3 regions of the Nocardioides sp. JCM 18998 genome follow, and region 1 is predicted to be linked to each of the others. Evidence: riboswitches for the same ligand, from Rfam matches in the RefSeq annotation. Region 1 holds a riboswitch; each other region holds the start of a gene.

Evidence for each region. Region 1 has a riboswitch for cyclic di-AMP ahead of ACZ5L9_RS15940 (transglycosylase family protein). Riboswitches for the same ligand answer to the same signal wherever they lie in the genome.
Region 2: linked by a shared signal. The riboswitch ahead of ACZ5L9_RS00310 (C40 family peptidase) and the one ahead of ACZ5L9_RS15940 (transglycosylase family protein) in region 1 are both predicted to bind cyclic di-AMP.
Region 3: linked by a shared signal. The riboswitch ahead of ACZ5L9_RS11365 (C40 family peptidase) and the one ahead of ACZ5L9_RS15940 (transglycosylase family protein) in region 1 are both predicted to bind cyclic di-AMP.

What each region holds. Positions count from the first base shown of each region.
Region 1 is NZ_AP043886.1:3,375,833-3,383,322, forward strand. Features, by position in the region: gene ribH (6,7-dimethyl-8-ribityllumazine synthase) at 1-80, shown strand, start outside; gene selB (selenocysteine-specific translation elongation factor) at 89-1,831, opposite strand; gene selA (L-seryl-tRNA(Sec) selenium transferase) at 1,831-3,126, opposite strand; gene ACZ5L9_RS15935 (formate/nitrite transporter family protein) at 3,205-4,029, opposite strand; cyclic di-AMP (ydaO/yuaA leader) riboswitch at 4,213-4,361, shown strand; gene ACZ5L9_RS15940 (transglycosylase family protein) at 4,362-4,700, shown strand; tRNA gene ACZ5L9_RS15945 (tRNA-Sec) at 4,772-4,866, opposite strand; gene ACZ5L9_RS15950 (hypothetical protein) at 4,969-5,529, shown strand; partial or broken gene fdh (formate dehydrogenase) at 5,542-7,490, shown strand, end outside.
Region 2 is NZ_AP043886.1:57,220-64,709, forward strand. Features, by position in the region: gene ACZ5L9_RS00280 (sensor histidine kinase) at 1-98, shown strand, start outside; gene ACZ5L9_RS00285 (response regulator) at 132-773, shown strand; gene ACZ5L9_RS00290 (Flp family type IVb pilin) at 1,010-1,249, shown strand; gene ACZ5L9_RS00295 (Flp family type IVb pilin) at 1,392-1,589, shown strand; gene ACZ5L9_RS00300 (M48 family metallopeptidase) at 1,623-2,888, opposite strand; gene ACZ5L9_RS00305 (hypothetical protein) at 2,885-4,135, opposite strand; gene ACZ5L9_RS00310 (C40 family peptidase) at 4,191-5,111, opposite strand; cyclic di-AMP (ydaO/yuaA leader) riboswitch at 5,195-5,363, opposite strand; gene ACZ5L9_RS00315 (hypothetical protein) at 5,517-5,723, opposite strand; gene ACZ5L9_RS00320 (phosphatase PAP2 family protein) at 5,891-6,844, shown strand; gene ACZ5L9_RS00325 (NYN domain-containing protein) at 6,792-7,490, opposite strand, start outside.
Region 3 is NZ_AP043886.1:2,430,922-2,438,411, reverse strand. Features, by position in the region: gene ACZ5L9_RS11395 (type II secretion system F family protein) at 1-554, opposite strand, end outside; gene ACZ5L9_RS11390 (type II secretion system F family protein) at 601-999, opposite strand; gene ACZ5L9_RS11385 (type II secretion system F family protein) at 980-1,450, opposite strand; gene ACZ5L9_RS11380 (CpaF family protein) at 1,450-2,712, opposite strand; gene ACZ5L9_RS11375 (PilZ domain-containing protein) at 2,852-3,499, shown strand; gene ACZ5L9_RS11370 (PilZ domain-containing protein) at 3,585-4,205, shown strand; gene ACZ5L9_RS11365 (C40 family peptidase) at 4,283-4,927, opposite strand; cyclic di-AMP (ydaO/yuaA leader) riboswitch at 4,931-5,106, opposite strand; gene ACZ5L9_RS11360 (HAD-IIA family hydrolase) at 5,295-6,077, opposite strand; gene ACZ5L9_RS11355 (histidine kinase dimerization/phospho-acceptor domain-containing protein) at 6,105-7,295, opposite strand; gene ACZ5L9_RS11350 (response regulator transcription factor) at 7,315-7,490, opposite strand, start outside.

The DNA of each region.
Region 1 (7,490 bases):
ACAAGGGGTACGAGGCCACGGCGGCCGCCCTCGCCACCGCCCAGACCCTCAAGCAGGTCCGCAGCCACCTGCTGGGCTGACCACGGGGCTAGTCGGGCGGACGGAGGAGCCGGCGGGTGTCGTCGGCGAGCCGGACCGTACGGCGGGTGGCGTCGAGGTGGGCGAGCAACGGCAGCGCGACGCGTCGGCTGGTGTCGAGCGCCTGGCGGGCCTGACTGGTCGTGAACGGCTGCGGCAGCGTCGCGAGCCGGGCGAGCGCCGCGTCGGCCGCGTCCGGCAGCAGCACCACGCCGGGTGCCAGGCGAAGCGCCAGCCCGGTCCGGTGCAGCGCCCCGAGCGCGCCGTCGTCGACACCGGCGACGGCGAGCTCGTCGGCGGTCGGGGCGGCGAACGGCCGGCCGGCGAGCAGCAGCGTGACCCGGGCGAGCGCGTCGGCCAGGCGCGGCGACAGGGCAGCGCTCGCACCGGCCTTGCGGATCCGGCCGGCGACGTACTCCACGGGGTCGGCCACCAGCGCCTCGGCGAGGCCGGCATCCGGTAGCCCGAGCGTGTGCGCCGCGGCCGCGGCGCTCAACCCCTCGTGGCCCGCGGCGTCGGTCGCCTCGACCAGGGCGGCCCGCAGCCGCGTCGCCTCCGTGGGCGAGAGGACCCAGCCGGCGGCCTCCAGTGCGCCCTCAGGGGTGCCGCCGGCGAGTCCGAGCCGGTCGAGCGTCGCCCGGCGGATCCGTCCGCGCATCGCGACGTATGCCGCGGTCGTGCCGTCCAGCGTGGCCAGCGCCTGCGCGCGTGCTCGCGCGGCACCCCGTCGCCGCAGCTCGGGCGGGTCGGGATCGAGGACCCGGACGCCCCAGATCCGGCGGTCGCCCGGGTCCCGCAGGACAGCCCGGTCACCGGCCCTGAGCGGGAGGGGCGCGTCGAGCACCAGCCGGCCGTACCCGCCGTCCAGCGGCCGGGCGTGCACCGACATGGTCGTGGACCCGAGGTGCAGCTGTGGCCGATCGGGGACGACGCCCTCGCCGATCAGCGCGACGTCGACCGTCCTCGTGATCGGGTAGGCGGCAGCGCTCAGCAGCGGCGTGCCCCGCCCGACCGACTCCGGTGCTCTCCCGCCCAGGTCGAGCGCCACCCGGGCCGGGCCCGCCATCGCGGCACGGGACACCCCGAGCGCCTCGAGGCCACGGACCCGGACCTGCTCGCCCGCGAGGGTGAAGAGGGTGTCGCCGACCGCGATCGTGCCGGCCGGAAGGGTCCCGGTGACGACCGTGCCCGCGCCGCGGATGTGGAAGCGGCGATCGACCCACAGCCGCACCGGGGTGTCGGCCGGGGGCGTGGGAACGCCGCCGAGCAGCTCATCGAGGCGCGCCCGGAGCTCGTCGACTCCGGTGCCGGTGACGGCGCTGACGGTGACGACGGGCGACCCGGCCATGGTCGTACGGGCGACCTCCGCGACCGCCCGGGCCGCGGCGGGCGCCGGGTCGGCGAGGTCGGAGCGGGTGATCACGATGAGCCCGTGCTCAACTCCGAGCGCGTCGAGCGCGGCCAGGTGCTCGCCGGCCTGCGGCATCCAGGGATCGTCCGCCGCGACCACCAGCATCGCGACCGGGACCGGCCCCACACCGCTGAGCATGGTGGTCAGGAACCGCTCGTGTCCCGGCACGTCGACGAACGCCACCTCCCCGGCGCCGGGCAGCGAGGTCCAGGCGTAGCCCAGCTCGATGGTGAGCCCGCGGCGGCGTTCCTCCTCGAGACGATCGGGGTCGGTGCCGGTGAGTGCTCGTACGAGGGTCGACTTGCCGTGGTCCACGTGGCCGGCCGTGGCGACGACATGCATCAGCGCTCCCGCAGCATCGACACCGCGTCCCGGATCCGCTCGTCCTGGTCGGCGGGAACGGCCAGCAGGTCGAGCAGCAGCCGGCCGTCCTGGACCCGGCCCACCACCGGCGTCGGACCGGTGCGCAGCGGCACGGCGAGCGACGCGGGCAGCGCCACCGCGGCGCTCGGGATCGGCACGCCGGGCGCGCCGCCGCCTCCGACCCGGCCCTCGCTCGCGACGGCCTCGGCGCCGACGGCCTCGGCCAGCCGGCGGGCACGGGTCATCAGTTCCCCGGGCCGGCTGGCCAGCGCCGTGGCGACCGGCGGCTCGGGGCCGGCCAGGGTAGCCTCCAGCGCGGCCAGGGTGAGCTTGTCGACCCGCATCGCCCGGGCCAGCGGGTCACGCCGGAGGCGCTCGACCAGATCGCCGGCGCCGAGGAGGAGGCCGCACTGCGGGCCGCCGAGCAGCTTGTCGCCCGAGGCGGTCACCAGGCTGGCGCCTGCCTGGAGCACCGTCGTGGCGTCCGGCTCGTCGGGCAGGCGAGGATGCGGCTCGAGCAGCCCGGAGCCGATGTCGACCACGAGGGGGACACCCCGCGCCCCGCACAGCGTGGCGAGGTCGCAGATCGCGACCGAGGAGGTGAAGCCCTCGACCCGGAAGTTCGAAGGGTGCACCTTCAGCACGAAGCCGGTCTGCGCGCCGATGGCCCGCTCGTAGTCGGCATCCCGGACCCGGTTGGTGGTGCCCACCTCACGCAGCCTGGCGCCGACCGACTCCAGCAGCTCCGGGATCCGGAACCCGTCGCCGATCTCGACGAGCTCGCCGCGGGCGATCACGATCTCCCGTCCCCGCGCCAGCACCGAGGCGGCCAGAGCGAGCGCCGCGGCGCCGTTGTTCACCACATGGGTGCCGCCGGCGTCCGGCACCCGGCCGGCGAGTGCGGCCAGGGCGGCCGCGCCCCGCCGGCTACGACGGCCCGACGCCAGATCGAGCTCGACATCGGTCGCGCCCGCCGCCCGTCGTACGGCCTCGACGGCGGCGTCCGACAGCGGCGCCCGGCCCAGGTTGGTGTGCACGACGACGCCGGTCGCGTTGATGACGGGCCGCAGGGACGATGCCGAGGGCGGGAGCATGTCGAGGACCGCCGCGACGACGTCCTCGGGTGCGATCCGCCCGGCACGGCACTCCGCGAGCGCCGCCGTGACGGCCGCCTTCACGGTGGCGCGCCCCAGACTCCCGAGAGCCGGCGTGAGCTCGGGGCTGGCCAGCACCGTGTCGGTGCGTGGCGTACGACGGCGCGGGTCGTCGGACACCGGACCTCCCGGGGTGTGCGAGGAGGGGGTCGGCCGAGGCCGCCCCCGTGGTGCTCCGACGCTAGCGAACCGGCCGCCTCAGTGGCCGGCGGGCTCGCGGGCGGACGAGCCGGCCGAGCTGGCGTCGCCGTACAGGAAGTAGTAGCCGCCGGCCACGAACACCCCGGCCCCGACGGCGTTGCCGAGGAACGCGAAGACCAGATTGAGCACGGTGTCGCCGAACGTCAACCCGCCGGGGGCGTCGACCATCAACGCTGCCGGCAGGAAGAACATGTTGGCCACGACGTGGTCGAAGCCCAGCGCGACGAAGGCCATGATCGGCGGCACGATCGCCAGGATCTTGCCGCTGACCGAGACAGCCGCCAGGGCGCACCAGACGGCCAGGCAGACCAGCCAGTTGCAGCCGATCGCCCGGACGAACTGCTCCCAATGCGTCTCGGTGACGCCCTTGCCGGCGGCGATGGTGCCGAGTCTGATCCAGTTGGGGGAGTCCTTGGCGAAGAGGCCGGACTGGTCGGCGAGCAGCCAGGCGACGAAGACGGATCCGACGAGGTTGCCGATGGCGACCCAGAGCCAGTTGAGCGCGAGCCGGGCCAGGCTGACGCGGCCCGCCAGGGCGGCCATCGGGACCAGCATCATGTTGCCGGTGAGCAGATCGGCTCCGCCGATCACGACGAGGATCAGGCCGAGGCTGAACGTCACGCCGGTGACGATGGTGATGATCCCGCCCCAGGTCTTCGGGTCGAGTCCGGCCGAGGCGCTGATCGCGACCAGGGCGCCGAAGGCGATGTAGGCGCCGGCCAGGAACCCGGCGACGAGCGCCTTGGCAGGCGTCGCGCCCGCCTTGGTCTCGCCCGAGGCGATGGCGAGCTGGGTGACTTGCTGAGGTGTGTTGAACGACATGGGTCTCTCCGATCGGAGTGCGAGCGCGTCGTCAGCGGTGGGCGCGTCACCTGCGCGGTTCCCCACCCGGCGACGGTTCATCCGCGGCCGGCGATTTGGCCGGACCGGTGACGCCCTGCCTACTCTCGTAGGGTCCTGGGACCCCCTGGGGCGACCGCCGTGCGACGCCGAGTCCTGTCCCGCCGGTGCGTGACACCAAGCTCATCGGGCAGGAGCGGGGAACCCAGGTTCCACGGGTCCACGGACCCTCGGGGTGAAGTCGCACTGCGTGCGGCCGGGCACACTGCGCCCGAATCCGACAGCTAACTCCGCAGGCGCGCAGGAGAATCGTCATGCGCATGCGCACCATGCTGTCCGCGGCCGTCCTCTCGGTCGCCACCATCGCCCCGGTCGTCGCGATCGCCGGGCCGAGCCACGCGGTCAAGACCCACACCTGGGAGCGGCTCGCCCAGTGCGAGTCCAGCGGCCGCTGGCACATCAACACCGGCAACGGCTACTACGGCGGGCTGCAGATCAGCCCGAGCACCTGGCGGGCCAACGGCGGCGGTCGCTTCGCGGCCCTGCCGCACCAGGCCTCGAAGCGCCAGCAGATCAAGGTCGCGGAGCGGATCAGGCACAGCCAGGGCTGGGGCGCCTGGCCCGCGTGCTCGGCCCGCATCGGCGTGCGCTGAGCGCACCCCTCCAGCGCGTACGGGCGGCCGCACCTCTCTCGGGGTGGCCGCCCGTACGTCGTCGTGCACGCTGGCGGAGGCGGACGGGAATCGAACCCGCCTGACCGAGATGCTCGGCCACTACGGTTTTGAGGACCGCGCCCGGCACCAGCCGAGGAACGCCTCCGAGAGCAATCTAGTGCGACGACCCGCGCGGTCGTGCGCGCACCGCACCCGGTCCGGCCCGGGACCCTGGTCTCGACGCGGGGCATGTGGTTACCTGGCTGACGTGACGGCGTTCCTCGGATGGCCCCTGTTGCGGCAGCTGACCGGTCCCGACCGGCTCGGTCGTGGTGCGGCCGCGCAGTCGCGGCGCAGCCAGGGCCTCGAGCCCCGCATCGCCGACGCCGACCGTGCCGTCGACTCGGTGTGTCCCTACTGCGCCGTCGGCTGCGCGCAGAAGGTCTACGTCAAGGACGACCGGGTCATCCAGATCGAGGGCAACCCGGCCAGCCCGGTCTCCCGCGGGCGGCTGTGCCCCAAGGGCAGCGCCAGCAAGCAGCTCGTCACCAGCGCCTCGCGCGTCACGAAGGTCCGCTACCGCCGCCCCTACGGCACCGAGTGGGAGGACCTCGACCGCGACACCGCGATCGACATGATCGCCCGACGCGTGATCAAGACCCGCAAGCAGTTCTGGGAGTGGGACGACCCCGAGGGGCGCCGTACGCGCCGCACGCTCGGGATCGCCAGCCTCGGCGGTGCAGCTCTCGACAATGAGGAGAACTACCTCATGAAGAAGCTGTACACCGCGATGGGCGCCATCCAGATCGAGAACCAGGCCCGTATTTGACACTCCTCCACGGTTCCCGGTCTGGGGACCTCGTTCGGCCGGGGTGGGGCCACCACCTACCTGCAGGATCTGCAGAACGCTGACCTGATCGTCATCCAGGGCTCCAACATGGCCGAGGCCCACCCCGTGGGCTTCCAGTGGGTGGTGGAGGCGAAGAAGCGCGGCGCCCGGGTGATCCACGTCGACCCGCGCTTCACCCGCACCTCCGCGCTCGCGGATCAGCACGTCCCGATCCGGGCCGGCTCCGACATCGTGTTCCTCGGCGCCCTGGTCAACCACATCGTCAGCAACGAGCTGGACTTCCGCGACTACGTCGTCGCGTACACCAACGCGGCCGCGATCATCGACGAGCGCTTCCAGGACACCGAGGACCTCGACGGCCTCTTCTCCGGCTGGGATCCCGAGGAGGGGCACTACGACCCCGCGACCTGGGCGTATGCGCCGCGTCCCGGCACCGACGACGAGCCGGCCGGGCAGAGCGCGGAGGGCGCGGCCAGCGACGCGTCCACGTCGGGGGAGCACCACCGCGAGTCGCACGAGATGGCGGTCTCGGAGACGCACGGCTCGGGCGGCCCGCCCGTCGACCACAAGCCGGCGCGGGACGAGACACTGCAGCACCCGAACTGCGTGTACCAGATCCTCAAGCGGCACTACGCCCGCTACACCCCGGAGATGGTGCAGGAGGTCTGCGGCATCGGGCCGGAGGACTTCGGGCGGGTCGCCGACGCCCTGGTCGCCAACTCGGGTCGGGAGCGGACGGCCGCGTTCTGCTACGCCGTCGGCTGGACCCAGCACAGCACCGGTGCCCAGATGATCCGGACGGCCGCGATCCTGCAGTTGCTGCTCGGCAACATCGGCCGTCCCGGCGGTGGCGTGATGGCGCTGCGCGGACACGCCAGCATCCAGGGCGCCAGTGACATCCCGACGCTGTTCAACATCCTGCCCGGCTACATCGCGATGCCGCACGCGGCACTGCACCACGACCTCGACAGCCTGCTGTCGGGGCAGGAGGGCAAGGCCGGGTTCTGGGGCAACGTACGCAACTACACCGTCAGCCTGCTGAAGTCGTGGTGGGGCGAGGCGGCCACGGCCGAGAACGACTATTGCTTCGACTACCTGCCCAAGCTCACCGGCGATCACTCCACCTACGCCAGTGTGAAGCTGATGATCGACGGCGGCTGCAAGGGCTACTTCCTCGTCGGTCAGAACCCGGCCGTCGGCAGCGCGAACGGCAAGATGCAGCGGATGGGCCTGGCCAACCTCGACTGGCTCGTCGTGCGCGACATGCAGATGATCGAGTCGGCCACCTTCTGGAAGGACGGGCCCGAGATCGAGACCGGCGAGCTCGAGACCGACAAGATCGGCACCGAGGTCTTCTTCCTCCCGGCCGCCTCGCACGTGGAGAAGTCCGGCTCGTTCACCCAGACCCAGCGGATGCTGCAGTGGCGCGACAAGGCCGTGCCGCCGCCGGGCGACGCGATGAGCGACCTGCACTTCTACTATCTGCTCGGCAAGCGGATCAAGGAGCTATTGGGCGCCGACGCCACCGAGGCCGCCGACGAGATGAACCGTCCGCTGCTCGATCTCACCTGGGACTACCCGCTCGACGACGAGGGTGAGATCGACGCCGAGGCGGTGCTGCGTGAGATCAACGGCACCGACGCCGACGGCAAGGCGCTGTCGTCCTACACCCAGCTCAAGCCGGACGGCTCGACCCGCTGCGGCACCTGGATCTACTGCGGCGTGTACGCCGACGAGGTGAACCAGGCACGCCGGCGCAAGCCGCACTGGGAGCAGGACCAGACCGCCGCGGAGTGGGGTTGGGCATGGCCGGCCAATCGGCGCATCCTCTACAACCGCGCCTCGGCCGCGCCCGACGGCACGCCGTGGAGCGAGCGCAAGAAGCTGGTCTGGTGGGACGAGGAGGCCGGGAAGTGGACCGGCTCCGACGTCCCGGACTT
Region 2 (7,490 bases), 1.0 Mb from region 1:
TCATGCGAGAGAGGGCCTTGCTCATCAACGCATCTCTCGCCATCGTGGGGCGTGACGGTGGCGGCCTGAGCGTCACCGTCGAGATCGTCGGGACATGAGATGCCTCCGCTGAGGCCGACGAAGGGATGGGCATGACCAGTGTGCTGTTGGTGGATGACCATGAGCTGATCCGTGAGGGTCTGGCCGGCGTGATCAACCTCGAGGAGGACCTCGATGTCGTGGCCCAGGCGAGCTCGGTCGCCGAGGCTCTGGTGCTCTACGAGCGCATCTCACCCCAGGTCGTGGTCGTCGACCTGCAGCTGCAGGACGGCACCGGCCTCGACATCCTGCGCGCGATCCGGGCGCAGAGCGACCAGACCGGCGTCGTGGTCCTGACGATGCACTCCGGGGACGACCAGATCTTCGCCGCGATGGAGGGCGGAGCCTCCGGCTTCGTCGGCAAGGATGCCCCCAGCCAGGAGGTCGTACGGGCCGCGCGGCACGCCGCCGTCTCCCCGCGATCGTTCGTCTGCTCGGGGCTGATCGGCGCGATGATGCGGCGCCAGAGCAGCGAGTCCACCCGGCTCTCCGAGCGCGAGCACGACGTCCTGCTGCTGCTCGCCGACGGGCTCGGCGCGGCCGCCATCGGCGAGAGGCTCTACCTCTCCGAGTCGACCGCGAAGTCGCACATCGCGCGGATCTACCAGAAGCTCGGCGCCGCCAACCGCGCCCAGGCGCTGGTCACCGCGATGCGGATCGGGCTGCTCTCCAGCATCAAGCGCACCGGCACCTGACCCGGACTCCGGGCCGGACTCTGACCCGGACTCTGGGCCGGACTCTGGGCCGGACTCCGGGCCGGACTCTGGGCCGGACTCCGGGCCGGACTACGGGCCGGACTACGGGGTCCCGCTGCTAGCCCGAAAGGACTAGGACCGTCGGCACCATCGCCCGATCCGCCGCACGCCCCGCTCGGCGACGATGGATGTGTCGGGCGGCACAGCAGCCCCCGGAAACGACCGAGGGGGATCCCATGTTGAGCTACCTGACCGCCATGTTCACGATGCGTCGTCGCGACAACGACCGTGGCGCCTCCGCCGTCGAGTACGGCCTGCTGATCGCCGGCATCGCCGCGGTGATCGTCTCCGTCGTCTTCGTCTTCGGCGGCAAGATCTCGAATGTCTTCAAGGACACTAGCGATTGCATCGGCAGTAGCGGCACCAGTACAACGAGCTGCCACACGACGAGTGGCACGCCGTCCCCCGGCGCCTGACCTTCTCACCCTCGAGGGAACCCCGAGGCGCCGCAGCCCCCGCTGCGGCGCCTCGCCCCCGCCGGAGGCCTGGGAGGGACCTCCGGCGCCAGGACACAGCCACACAGCCACCGAAAGCACCGGAAGTACCGGAAGGAGCCGGATGACCCGGCAGCCACGCCGCACCGACCGCGCCGATCGCGGCGCCTCGGCGGTCGAGTACGCCCTGATCGCGGCCGGCATCGCCGCGCTCATCGTGCTGGTGGTCTACACCTTCGGCGGGCGGGTGAACAACCTGTTCCACAACACCTGCGACACGGTCACCGCCCAGACCGGCCAGACCGGCTGCACCCAGCACTGATCCCGGCTCCCAGACCCTGCGGCAGCCGCAGGCTCAGCGGCCGTCCAGCACCCGGCCCGCCAAGGCGATCCGCTGCAGGGACGTCGGGTGCGAGCCGAAGACGAACTGCGACCAGGTCGGCGGCGTCGGATCGGCCAGCGCGCTGATCGCGAGCCGCTTCTGCAGCGCGACGAAGGACTCCTCGTCCTGGGTCACCTGGAGGGCGGTCACGTCCGCGCGCGTCTCGATCTGCCGGCTGATCGTGTTCTGCACCGGCAGCGACAGCGCCGAGGCGACGGCGAAGAGGGCCAGCAGCAGCGGGACGACCTCCGCCGACCTCGTGGTCAGCACCGTCGAGTCCGCACCGCTCTCGCCGTACCGCCGCCGCGTGAGCGGCCCGATCAGCAGGCCGAGCACGCCGACCGCACCGAAGGCCGCGGCGACGCCCAGCAGGGTGCCGGTCAGCACGTCGTCGTACTTGGCATGGCCGAGCTCGTGCGCGACCACCGACAGCACCTGGCCGCGCGGCAGGTCGTCGATCAGGTTGTCGTAGAGCACGACGCGGCGGGTGGAGCCGAAGCCGGTGACGTACGCGTTGATCTGGGTGGTGCGCCGCGATGCGTCGGCCACCAGGACGTCGTCGAGCCGGACGCCCTCCTCATCGGCGATCTGCATGATCTGGGTGCGCAGATCGCCCTGTGGCAGCGAGGTGAAGTCGCTGAAGAGCGGCTGGACCAGCACGGGGTAGACGAATGAGCCGATCAGCACCAGCGCCGCCAGCACGGTGCCCGCGATCGCCGGCCATGCCCGCGGCCAGCGCCGTGCGATGGCGAGCAGCACGACGACCGCGATCGAGGTGGCCACCACACCGACGAGGGTGTCGATGGCGGCGTTCTGGAGGTAGGCCGCCCAGCTCTGCCGCGACAACCCGTAGTGCCGCTGCTCGCGCTGGATCGCGATGCCGAACGGCAGCGTGGCCAGCCGGCCGATCACGGCCACCAGCAGGACCAGCACGACCGCGCGCAGCCACCACGGCCCGCGCAGGCGTCGCGCGACGGCCCGCCCGAAGCGGCTGAAGCCGAGCAGGCACGCGACCGCCAGGGAGACCAGCAGCGAGCTGCGCCCCAGCCAGCGGACGACGTGGGAGTACGCCGTGGCGCGCTCCAGCTGCTCCGGGGTGAAGACCGTGCGGGCGTCGGGGACCTGGAGCGCGCCACCGGGGTAGGGATGCCACGGCACCAGCACGGCGGCGAGGACGACGAAGGCCACCGCTCCCCCGAGGGCCATGATCAGCGAGAGGCGCCGCACCCAGCTCGTCATCGGGCCAGCTCCGTGAGCTCCTCGCGCCAGCGCGCGGTGAAGGCGGCGACGCCGAGACCGGTGTCGCGGCGCATCGCGGTGTCCAGCGTGGCACCGTCGCGGACGTCGTCGTAGAGCCGCACCAGCGCCGGCTCACCGGCGATCCGCGCGAGCTGACGGCAGGCCAGCCAGGCGGCCTCGTACTCCGCGCCGAAGCTCTCGGACTGGTCGTCGAACTCGGCCGCGCCGGGGAGATGATGCGGGGCGCCGTCGGCGCGGACGTCCGCGATGATCTGGCGGGCGGTGGTGGTGAGCGGGAGCGGGACGTCGCGCAGCGCGACGTAGTCGGCGAAGCCCTCCAACAGCCACGACGGCATGGTGGTGTTGCCGGCCACCGCGGTGGCGGCGTGGGTGGCCTCGTGGCTGAGCACGATCTGGGCGCCCTGGCTGTTGAGACCGCCGATCACCTGCGGATTGACGAGCACGTGCACCGGCCCGGACGCACTGCCGTCGACGGTCGCGGTCACCGCGGCGACCCCGTGGTAGCTGTCGGCCTTCGCGCCCATCATCTGCTCGAGCCCGGACTGGTCGGCCGGGATCTCGAGGACCAGGCCCGGATGCGGCCACGGCAGCACGCGGCGCACGGTCGCGACGGCACGGGTGGCCAGGGTGTCGAAGCGTTCGGCGCGCTGCTGGGCTGCAGCGCCGGAGCCGGCGAGCACCACCATCGTGTCGGCCGTACGCCTGACCTCGACCGGCCCGCTGAGCCAGATCGGCAGCCGGTCCCCGGCGCCGCCGAAGGCGGTGATCTCGACACCGCCCGGGGACGGGGCGAAGGTCACTCCGACGTCCTCGCTCGCGGTCACGGCATCGACGCCACCGAAACGCCAGGTCAGCGCCACGTCGGCGGTCCACGAGCCGTCGGCCGCGACCGCACCGGCGGGGGCGATGTAGCGCGCGGTGAAGTCCTGCACGCGCAGCCGGCCGGCGTTCTCGGCGGCGGTCCGGGCCGCGGTGCCGGGGGCCGCGTCCGAGTGCCCGTCCGCGATCGCCCGCTGCCACGCGGCGAGCGCGGCCGCGGCAGCGGTCGGCTGCTCGGCGGCGGCGTGCTCGGAGCCGTTGGAGGTCGGCACAACGTAGGTGTCGTCGTGCGCATGCCGGATCGACAGGCCGATCACGGCCGCGATCATCACCACCCCGGCGACGATGACGAGCCGCAGACGACTGCGGACCGCCCCTCGTGCTGAGGGGCGGTCCGTGTCAGTCATGGCGCGAGTCAATCAGACCCGTGGTCGCGCGGGTCGAGGAAGGCTCAGGCGGGCGTCAGCCCGGGCGGACGGCGCCGACGTACGGCATGTCGTGCAGGCCGGTGACCTTGACGCCGACGCTCGGGTTCTCGGCGTTCACGATGAGGCCGTTGCCGATGTACATGCCGACGTGGCTGATCGGGCTGTAGTAGAAGACCAGGTCGCCCGGCTGCAGCTCGGACTCCGAGATGTGGCGACCGGAGTTGTACTGCGCGGCCGAGGAGTGCGGCAGCGAGACGCCGGCGGCGCCCCAGGCGCGCATGGTCAGGCCGGAGCAGTCGTAGGCGCTGTCGCCGGCCGCGCCGTAGACGTAGGCCTTGCCGACCTGGGCCATCGCGAAGTCGATCGCGGCAGCGGCACTGCCGCTCGCGCCGATGTCGGAGGCGGAGACGCGGGTGGAGTCACGCGAGAGCAGGGCCTCGCGCTGCTCGGCCTGGAGGCCGTCGAGCACCTTCTTGGCCTCGGCGAGCTTGTCGTCGATCTCGGCCTTGGCCTTCTTGAGGTCGGCCTCGGTCGCGGCGACCTGGTCGGTGCGGCTGGCGGTCGCCTCACGGCGCAGCTCGAGTGCGTTGACCTGGTTGGCGTAGTCGGTGAGCAGGCTGTTCTGGATGCCGTCGTAGGCCGACATCGTGGAGAGCCCGGCGAGGAACGCCTTGGGGTCGTCGCTGGTGACGACCTGGCCGACCGCTGACATGTTCGAGCCCTCGAACTGGCCCAGCACGGAGTCGCGGACCTGGTCGCGCACGCCGCTGAGCTGCTGGCCCTGGTGCTTCTGGTCGGCCTGGAGGTCGACCAGCTCGGCACGGAGCTGCTTGAGGCGCAGGTTGGCGGCGTCGAAGCGCTCGCCGGCGACGTCGGCCTGGCGGTAGAGGTCGTCGACCTTCGCCTGGACGTCCTTGATGGACGGGGCTGCCTGGGCGGGGTTGCTGGGAAGCATCCCGACGACTCCAGCGACGGCGAGCGTCGCAACACCAGCAGCGATGAGTCGGTTCCGGCCGTGGGTCACGAGCGGGCGTTCTCCCTTGTTCTGTCGTACGCCTACCGGGTGAGCTGACGGATTCGGACACGACATGTCCTACCCCTGCTCCTCGTGTCCTGGGTGGACACGCCTCGCGGGAGATTCACCCCAGATGACGGCCAGGCCGTCGATGGTTCCCCGGCTCGCGCCCCGCTCCGGAGAGCGACTCACGACTCAGCGCGGTGCCCGCGCGAATCTGTGTGATCCGCAGCGTCGAGCACCAAGTGCCCTAGACCATAACCGAGGCCGACACGACCGTGCCAATCGCTTGGGGCGGCGTGTTGCGCCTCATTCGTCACAGAGGCCACATCCGGCCCAGCAGCATCAGGCGGACTCCACGATGGGACCCTCCGTCGGCTCGACGAGACGCAGCGGCGGCACCAGCCCGCCGTCGGCGAGGACCTCGAGCGCGCGGCGCTCCTCGTCCCCCATGGTCAGCTCGGGCGGCATGCCGAGCAGCACCGTCACCACGCAGTCGTGGCACTCCAGTCCTCGCACCACGCAGGTGCCGCAGTCGATCGTTGTGCTCATGTCGGGGACGCTCGCAGGGACCCCTGACAGTTTTGCCCCAGCGAGTCGGCCAGTGAGTCGGCCGGCGTGTCGGCCAGTGAGTCGGCCGGCGTGTCGCCCCTTATCGCCCCGTGTCGCGACGGGACCCGGGCGCCCCGGGCTCTTGCGGTGCGGGCCAGACTGTCGCCATGTGGTCCCGGCTCTGGTCTCGGCTGCGGACCCGCCGCGTCCTCGCCGTCGTCGTCTACCTCGCGCTCCTGACCGTCTGGAGCGTGACCATCGGCGTGCCGTCCGACCCGCTCGCGCTGTTCCTCTGGCTGTGGGGTGGGGCGATCGCCTGCCGCGTCGACGCGCCGGTCCGCTCCCACCTGGGCTTCGCCCGGGACTGGGCCCTGCCCGTCCTCTTCCTGCTTGCCTACACCTACAGCTACGGCCTGGTCTACCTGCTCGGCCTGCCGGTGCACTTCGAGCCGGCCATCGAGGTGGACCGCTGGCTGGGCGGCGGCGAGATCCTCGCCCAGCGCCTGCAGTACGGGATCTGCGGCGGGCCCTGCGGACCTCAGGGCGGCACGTGGATGGACACGGTGCTGACCACGACGTACCTGTCCCACTTCATCACCGCGTGGGTGCTGGCGTGGGTGCTGTGGATGCGCGACCGGCCGGTGTGGAAGCAGTGGATGACCCGCTTCGTCGCCCTCAACCTGACCGGGCTGGTCGGCTACGTGGTCTTCCCGATGGCGCCGCCGTGGATGGCCTCGCGCGACGGGCTGCTCTCCTCGCCCATCCTGGCGGCGCCGACCCGGGGCTGGTCCGGCTTCGGGCTGCGCCTCACCCGGATCCTCGACGGGCCGCTGACCAACCCGGTCGCCGCGATGCCCTCCCTGCACGCCGCCACCGCGATGCTGGTCGCGCTGTTCGCGATCAGCCGGGGCACCCGCTGGTGGCGCTGGCTCGCGCTGGCCTACCCGGCGCTGATGTGCTTCACGCTGCTCCTCTACGGCGAGCACTACGTGCTCGACGAGGCCGTCGGCATCCTGCTGGCGCTCGGCGTGCACGTCACCGTCGGCTACCTGGAGCGGCGACCAGCGCTCAGCGCACCGCCTGCAGCAGCAGAGCTGCCGGCACCGGCCGACCTCCGCTGAGCGCGACGTCGCGCGCGACCGCCCGGTCGTCGCTGACCACCAGCAGCACCCGTCCGCTCGGCTCGGCGGCCACGAGGTCCCGGATGACGTCGTCGGCGATCACCCCGGGCGGGCTGAAGACCACCCGGACCCCGCGCGGCGCGCCGGCGACGTGGCGTGCCGCCGCCCCCGGGACCGTCGCCGCGTCGAAGACGACCGTCGTCTCCGCACCGGTACGCGCGACCAGCGGCGCGAGCGCCTGCATCAGCCGGATCCGCTGAGCGTCCAGGGCCGAGGTCGGCCAGGCCTGCTTGGTGACGTTGTAGCCGTCGATGATCAGCCGGACCCGCGGCATGGCCAGGTAGCCCTCGAGCTCGCCGATGCTCGCCACCGTCCGGGCGCGTCCCGTCTCCGGCGGCTCGGTGACGGCGTAGCCGGCCTCGACGCCCTCACCCGGCGTGCCGCCGGTCTGCGGCAGTGCCAGCTCACGCTGCAGTCCCGAGGTGGCCTCCAGGAGGGTGTCGAGCAGCAGGCGGGCCCGTACGGTCGCGGCGTCCCGCTCGCTGCGGGCGGCGCGGCGGCCCTCGCCGGCCTCGGCCTCGAGCTGGGTGACCCGGGCGCGGAGCTGACGCACCTCGCGGGCGAGCGACTCCGCGCTCGCCTCCGC
Region 3 (7,490 bases), 940 kb from region 1:
TCCCCCGCCGCGACCGCGAGCGCGAGCATCTCGGCGACGGCCGGGAACTCCGCCACGATCCGCCGTTCGCGATCGCGCACCTGGCTGGTCAGCCACGAGTCACGGGCGAGCACGCCGAAGACGAAGGCGATCGCACAGACCAGCAGCGCAGGCACCGCGCTCCCCGGATCGCCCAGGCCGCGAAGCAGGCCGTAGAGCGCAGCGGCGGCGAAGCAGCCGAGGCCCCAGAGCACCTGTTCGACGCGGAAGTCGTGCACGCTGCGGTCGAGGCCGGCCCGGTCGAGGCGACGCTGCACCGAGGTCGCGCCTCCCAGCACCCGCTCGACGGCGTCGGCAGCGCGGCGCAGCACCGGGCCGAAGACCGCTCCCACGACCGGCGGCAGCGGGCCGGCGGCGGGAGGCGCGGCCGGCGCGGTCGACAGATCGCGGATGTAGGGGAGCACCCGGTCGGCCAGCTGGGGGCGCCGGATCGCGCGCACCCGGGTGGCCACCAGCAGCAGGCCTCCTCCGGCGACCGCGCCGAGCGCTGCCCCGCCGATCGCGCCGGTGCTCATCGGGGTCCCTGCCCACAGCGGAGCGGAGCGAGCATCCGGATGGGGTTCATCGCAGGATCCGCCGCTCGGTCGGGAGACGGCCGATCCGGAGCATCACCCGGTAGGCCATGACGCAGGCCGCCGCGCCGCCGGCCAGCACCACGATGCCGCCGGGCGAGGAGTAGCGCTGGATCACGTCGGGTTGGAAGGAGAGGAAGAGCAGCACCAGCCACGGCGCCGCCACCGCGAGCCGAGCGCCGTTCACGGCCCAGGCCTGGCGCGCCTCGAGCTCGGATCGGGTGCGGGCCTCGGCGCGCAGGTATCCCGACAGGTTGCGCAGCAGCCGGCCGAGCTCGCCGCCGCCGACCTCGCGGGCGATCCGCAGGCCCTCGACGACCCGGTCGCCGACGGGGTCGGCGAGTCGGTCCTTGAGCCGGTCGAGACAGTCACCGAACCGACCCGACACCTGGTAGTCGAGCGAACTGCCCGAACGGCTCGCGCAGCGCCTCGGGGCCCCGGACCGCCAATCCCGAGAGCGCCTCGGGCAGCGAGAGCCCGGCGCGGACCGCGGAGGCCAGGTTGTCGACCGCCTCGGGCCAGACCTCGGCGAACTCGCGCTGCCGGCGCCGCGCCCGCCCCGCCACGATCGCCACGGGGAGGTAGCCCGCCATGGCGGCGAAGCTCACCGCGACCGGAGGCGTACGGGTGACGATCTCGCTCAGCAGGAACACCACGAGTCCGCAGGCGCCGCAGAGCAGCCAGAGGCTGGTGGAGGAGACACCCTGCAACCCGGCCCGGGCCAGGAGGGCGCCGGTCCGGTCGGCCTCGCGGGGGCCGCGCGGGGTCCGGGGCAGCGCGAACGCCGACCAGCACAGCAGCAGGCCCACGCCGATGCCCAGCCCCAGCACGGCGCCCATCAGCGGGCTCCCGCCAACAGGGCGTGGAGATCGACGCCGATCCGCTCGTACCGCTCGCTCCTCGGCGGCACCCCGCTCCCCCGGAGCAGCTCGCCGCCGCGGCGCTCGAAGACCGGCGCGGTCTCGATGATGTCGTTCTCGACCCGGCCCGGGACGGCAACGATCTCGTTCACCCGACGCACGCCGCGGGCGTCCATGCCGAGATGGACGACCAGGTCGACGCTCGAGGCGACGGTCGGGATCACGAACTTCGGTGAGATGTTCTCGCCGGCCAGCAGCGGGAGCGTGCAGACCTTGACCAGTGCCTCGCGCCCGGAGTTGGCGTGGATCGTGCACATCCCCGGGATCCCGCTGTTGAGCGCCAGCAACAGGTCGAGGCACTCCTCGGCGCGCACCTCGCCGACGATGATCCGCGAGGGCCGCATCCGCAGCGACTCCTTCACCAGATCGCGCAGGCGCACCTCGCCGGTGCCCTCCAGACCGGCCTGCCGGGTCTGCATCGCGACCCAGTCGGGATGCGGGAAGCGCAGCTCCCAGACCTCCTCCGCGCTGATCACCCGGTCGGCGCCGGGGATCGCGGCGGCCAGACAGTTCAGCATGGTGGTCTTGCCGGCCTGCGTCCCGCCGGCGACGAGGATGTTGAGCCCGGCGCGGACGCTCGCCTCCAGGAAGGCAGCGGCGGGTGCGGTGAGGGAGCCGAGCTCGACCAGGTCGGCCAGGCGGGTGGCACGCATCGTGAACTTGCGGATGTTGACCGCGGAGAAGCCCCGGGATATCCCCTCCAGCACCACATGCAGCCGGTGGCCGCCCGGCATGGTCGCGTCGACGAACGGCGTCGAGCGGTCGAGCCGGCGCCCCGACACCTTGAGCATCCGCTCGACCAGCTCCGTCACCTGCTGCGGGTCCAGGACCAGGTTGGTCAGCTCGTGGCGACCGTTGCGGGCGATGAAGACCTTCGAGACGTCGTTGATCCAGACCTCCTCGACCTCGTCGTCGTCGAGGTAGGGCTGCAGCACCCCGAAGCCCGCGACGCGGGCGATCAGCTCAGCGACCACGGCCTGGGGGTCGGGGACGGGCAGGACCGCGCCGGTCAGGGAGCGCTCGTCGTGAGCGCGGACCACGGCCTCGGCGAGGCGCCGTACGACAGCGCCCTCGCGCTGCGGATCGACCGCCTCGCGGCGGACCAGCTCGCGCAGCTGCGCGTCGAGCAGCTCGACCAGCTGCTGGTCGGCCAGCACGTCGACCGATGGCGACATCCCCATGCCCGCTCTCTCTCCGCCGCAGCGGCCAGCGAAACCGACGACAACGTTCTGTGGATAACTCGTGGTCAAGTGACAGGAACGTGACCTCGACTTGGCGCGTTTAGCACTGATCCGGCGCCGGATCGCCGATGATGGGTCCGTGCAAAGCCCGGACGTGAACCAGCCCGTTCTCCTGCGGGGCGAGGAGGGCGACTACGCCAGTCGCGTCGAGGGTGTCGACGGTGGTGGCCTCACCCTGGCCCGGCCGTTCGGCCTCCCGCTCGACACCACGCTCGACGTGGGCCGTCCGTTCGACGTGCAGTGGACCAGCGATGGTGGCCTGCACTCCCTGCCCGTACGGGTGACGGAGCGCTCCGTCGACGGCAAGGTCCGGATCTGGCACGCGGTACCCACCGGCCCCGCCCGTCGGGCCAACCGGCGCGCGCACGTCCGGGTCGCCGTCGCCATCGCCCTGGTCATCGAGATCGACGGCGCGGAGGTCGCCGCCTCGATGCTCGACATCAGCGAGGCGGCAGTGCGCTGCCTCGTGCGCGAGCGGCTGCCCGAGCCGACGCCCGAGTCCACCTCCGAGCACGACGCCGCGCCGGACGAGCCGCGGCGGGTGCGGGTGATGTTCACCCTCGGCGGCCAGGACTTCGCCCTCAAGGGCACGATCTTCCGCAGCACGCCGTCGGGCTCCGACACCGAGCTGATCATCAGCCTGCCGGACGACGAGCGCACCGCCACCGCCGTACGACGCGCGGTCTTCGCCGAGCAGATCCGGGCACGGCAGCTCGCGGTCGAGTGACGCTCGGGTAACGCCGTTCGCGTGTCGCGGGCGAAGCTTCCCGATCGCGCCTATCCTGCGGCTGCACATGGCCTGAAGGAGAGTCGTGGAGATCCCACCGCTGAACCACCCCGTGATCCTCCGCAGCTCGGAGGGTGCCGAGTACACCAGCCGCAGCGAGGGCGTCGAGGACGGCGCCCTGGTGCTCGCCACGCCGTTCGAGCTGATGAGCCGCGCCCGGTCCATGGAGGGCACCGAGATCACGGTGTGCTGGACCTCCACCGCCGGCCTGTGCGAGCTCGTGCTCGTCATCGTCGGCAGCGCCGTCGACGGCCCGGTCCGGGTCTGGCACACACGCCCGGCGAGCAGCGCCACCCGTACGCGCCACATCAACCGGCGCGCGCACGTCCGGGTCCCGGTGAGCAGCCGGATCACCGTGGAGCACGACGGCACCTCGTACGACGGGATCATGCTGGACGCCAGCGAGGCGGGTCTGCGCTGCCGGCTCTCCCTCGCCGACCTCCCCGAGGCCGCCGAGGTGGTCGCCTCCTTCAGCGTCGGCGAGGACCTGTTCGCCCTGCCCGGCGTGGTCTATCGCGTCACCACGCACGACGAGGGCACCGAGGTCGTCCTCGCGCTCGAGGCCGACAACCGCGACGCCACCACCCTGCGCCGCGCGCTCTTCGCCGAGCAGATCAAACAACGCCAGCGCCAGCGGCTCGTGTGACCGAAGGGTCGGACGAGCCGCCGGCGCTGCCGGTGGGGTGAAGCTGTGGGGTGAAGCTGTGGGGTGAAGCGGTGGGATCAGCGCGGGAGGCGCTCGGTGCCCGCGAACCAGCTGTTGGTCCAGATGGCTTCCTTGCGGACGTGGGTGCCGCTGTAGGGCGCGTGCACGATGATCCGACGACCGTGGCTCCAGCCGTCGAACATGCCGACGTGGTAGACGTGGCTGCCCTCGGTGAAGAAGACCAGGTCGCCCGGGCGCATCGCGGAGCGCGGGATGTGGCGCACGGCGCCGGCCTGGGCCGCGGAGGTGCGCGGCAGGTGGATGCCGGCCGCGCGGAACGAGAACAGCATGAGGCCGGAGCAGTCGAACGAGCCCGGGCCGACGGCGCCGTACACGTACGGGTCGCCCTGCTGGTGCGTGGCCACCGCGAGGGCGCGGTAGACGCTGTGGTTGCGAGCCACGACGCGTCGGTGCTCGCGGACCTGGTGCAGGTGCGCGCGGTGACGCTTGCGGACCTTGCGCCGATGCTCGCGCTCGACCTTGCGCTGGTGGGCCGTCAGGCGCGGGGCCGTGGCTGTCACCGCCGTGCTGGACGTGGCCGTGCTGGACGTGGCCGTGGTCGACGCGGCCGGGGTGGTGGCCGCCTGGGCAGCCGCCGGAACAAGTGCCAGCAGACCGATCGATGCGGTCGCGGCCAGGGTGGTGCGAATGAATGTGGGCATGCGTGGGTGTCCTTCCCACGCCTGCGAGGTGAGCTGTCGGGTTCGGGCGAGAAGGTTGCCCGGCCGTGCCCTGATCTCTCAGAGCCTCGGCTTCACCCCGAGCCGCACACCGGCATCCGGCGTACGGCGTAAAACGTGGGTCCCCCGCTCCTGCCCCTGGTTTCAAGCTCGAGGATCGGTTACCGGAAGGGACAGGACTCGGCGTGCCCGGTGGACCGATGCTTGCCTCTGCAAGCGGTCAGGACGGTAGGCACGCCTCTCGGCCGAAATCCAACTCGGACACTCGACCAGGCGTGCCCCAGGTCACATCCCCCGCGTGAATCGCGTCCTTTACCGTGACGCGTTTCACACATGTTTACTTTTCAACTCACTGGACGAGCGAGACCAGATCCTTGACGCCGTCGACCACGTGGGTGGGCCGGTACGGGAAGTTCTCGACCTGGTCGGCACGGGTGGATCCGGTGAGCACCAGGAAGGTCCGCAGGCCGGCCTCCAGGCCACTGATCACGTCGGTGTCCATCCGGTCGCCGACCATCGCGGTGGTTGCCGAGTGACCCTCGATCCGGTCGAGCGCGGAGCGCATCATCAGCGGGTTGGGCTTGCCGATGAAGTACGGCTGGCGCCCGGTCGCGGTCGAGATCAGGGCCGCCACCGACCCGGTCGCCGGCAGGGTGCCCTGCTGGGAGGGGCCGCTCGCGTCGGGGTTGGTGGCGATGAAGCGCGCGCCGCCCTCGATCAGCCGGATCGCTCGCGTGATCGCCTCGAACGAGTAGGTGCGGGTCTCCCCCAGCACGACGTAGTCCGGCTTGCGGTCGGTCATCACGTAGCCCACGTCGTGCAGGGCGGTGGTCAGGCCGGCCTCGCCGACGACGTACGCCGAGCCGCCGGGGCGCTGGTCGGCGAGGAACTTCGCGGTCGCGAGCGCCGAGGTCCAGATCGCGTCCTCCGGCACGTCGATGCCGCTGCCGAGCAGGCGTGCGCGCAGGTCGCGTGGGGTGAAGATCGAGTTGTTGGTGAGCACGAGGAAGCGCCGGCCGGTGGCCTTCAGCGCCTCGATGAACTCCGAGGCGCCGGGCAGCGGCACCTCCTCGTGGACGAGCACGCCGTCCATGTCGGTCAGCCAGGTCTCGATCGGCCGCGAGGTCGTCATGATGCGCATCCTTTCATCCCGGTGTGCTCATCGCCGCGGGAGGACCACTTCCACACCACCCTCGGCGTACTCGCCCTCCAGTCGTCCGCCCAGCGCGACGGCGACCGTACGGGCGCGCAGCAGCGGCGAGGTGCTCGCCTTGCGCACCGCGATCGCCGACTCGGCGGTGATCGTGATCCGCAGGTGACCGTCGGAGCCGGCGGCGAAGACCAGCCTGACGTCCCCGGCGCTGCGATGCTCCAGGTCGGCGAGGAGCAGCTCGAGGATCTGCTCGACGGGTCCCGGGGTGTAGGTCGTGGTGGCGTCGCCCTCGATCGCCGCGGTCAGGGTGCGGTGCTGCGTATCGAGCTCGTCGGCCCAGCGCTGGGTGAGCTGGCGGGCCAGCGTCCCGAGCTCGATCGCGGCGTCGGCCACCAGGGCCCGATGGCGGGCCAGCGCCACCAGCTCGCCGGTGACCGCGTCGAGCTGGTCGACCCGGGCGAGCGAGCGCTGCAGCGCGGCCGCGGTCTCGGGCTTGAGGTCCTCGTCGAGAGCGGCCTCCTCGAGCTCGAGGCGCAGGCCGGTCAGCGGGGTCCGCAGCACGTGCGAGGCACGCTGGGCCAGCCGCTCGTCGGTCTCCATCCGGTCCTGGAGCTGCTGGGCGCTGGCCTCCAGCGCCGAGGCGATCTCATTGGCGGCCGGGACGTTGCTGGGTCTCAGGTCGAGCTGGAAGCGGCCCCGCCCCAGCGCCGCCGCCGCCTCGGCGAGCTGGTGGAACGGCCGCTCGTACGCCCGGGCGAGGGCGATCCCCCCGAGGGTGGACAGCGCTCCGACCGCAAGCAGGGCGAGCAGCAGGGTGGCGGTGCTCGGCCAGGCCACATCGTGGGGGACGTGGTCGTCCTCGCTCACCAGGACGTAGCCGCCGTCGTCGATGCTGACCGTGGCCCACAGGTTCGCGGTGCCGTCGTCCGGGCCGAGCGGACCCGAGAAGCCGGTCGAGCGAACCTCGATGTCGGCACCGTCGACGGCGTGGTAGCGCACCCCGGTCCCGTCCTCCAGGAACGGGCGCAGGAACTCGGCGTTGATCACCCCGCCGTCGTCGCGGCGCTCGTGGACAGCGACGGCGATCGCCGCGGCTGTCTGCCTGATCAGGAGGTCGTCGTGGTCACGGACCCTGTGCTCCACCGACCAGGTGCGCAGGAGGTAGCCGAAGGACGCGACGAGCAGAACGAGAAGCACGAAGAGAGGCGTGCTCCGCCTACGCATCCTCCTGGCCGCCCTCGAGGCGGAATCCCACTCCTCGCACCGCGACGACCTTGTCGGTCACCGCGGCGGCCTCGAGCTTGCTGCGCAGACGTCCGATGGTGACGTCGAGTGTCTTGGTGGAGCCGAACCAGTTCTCGTCCCACACCTCGGCCATCAGCCGCTCGCGGG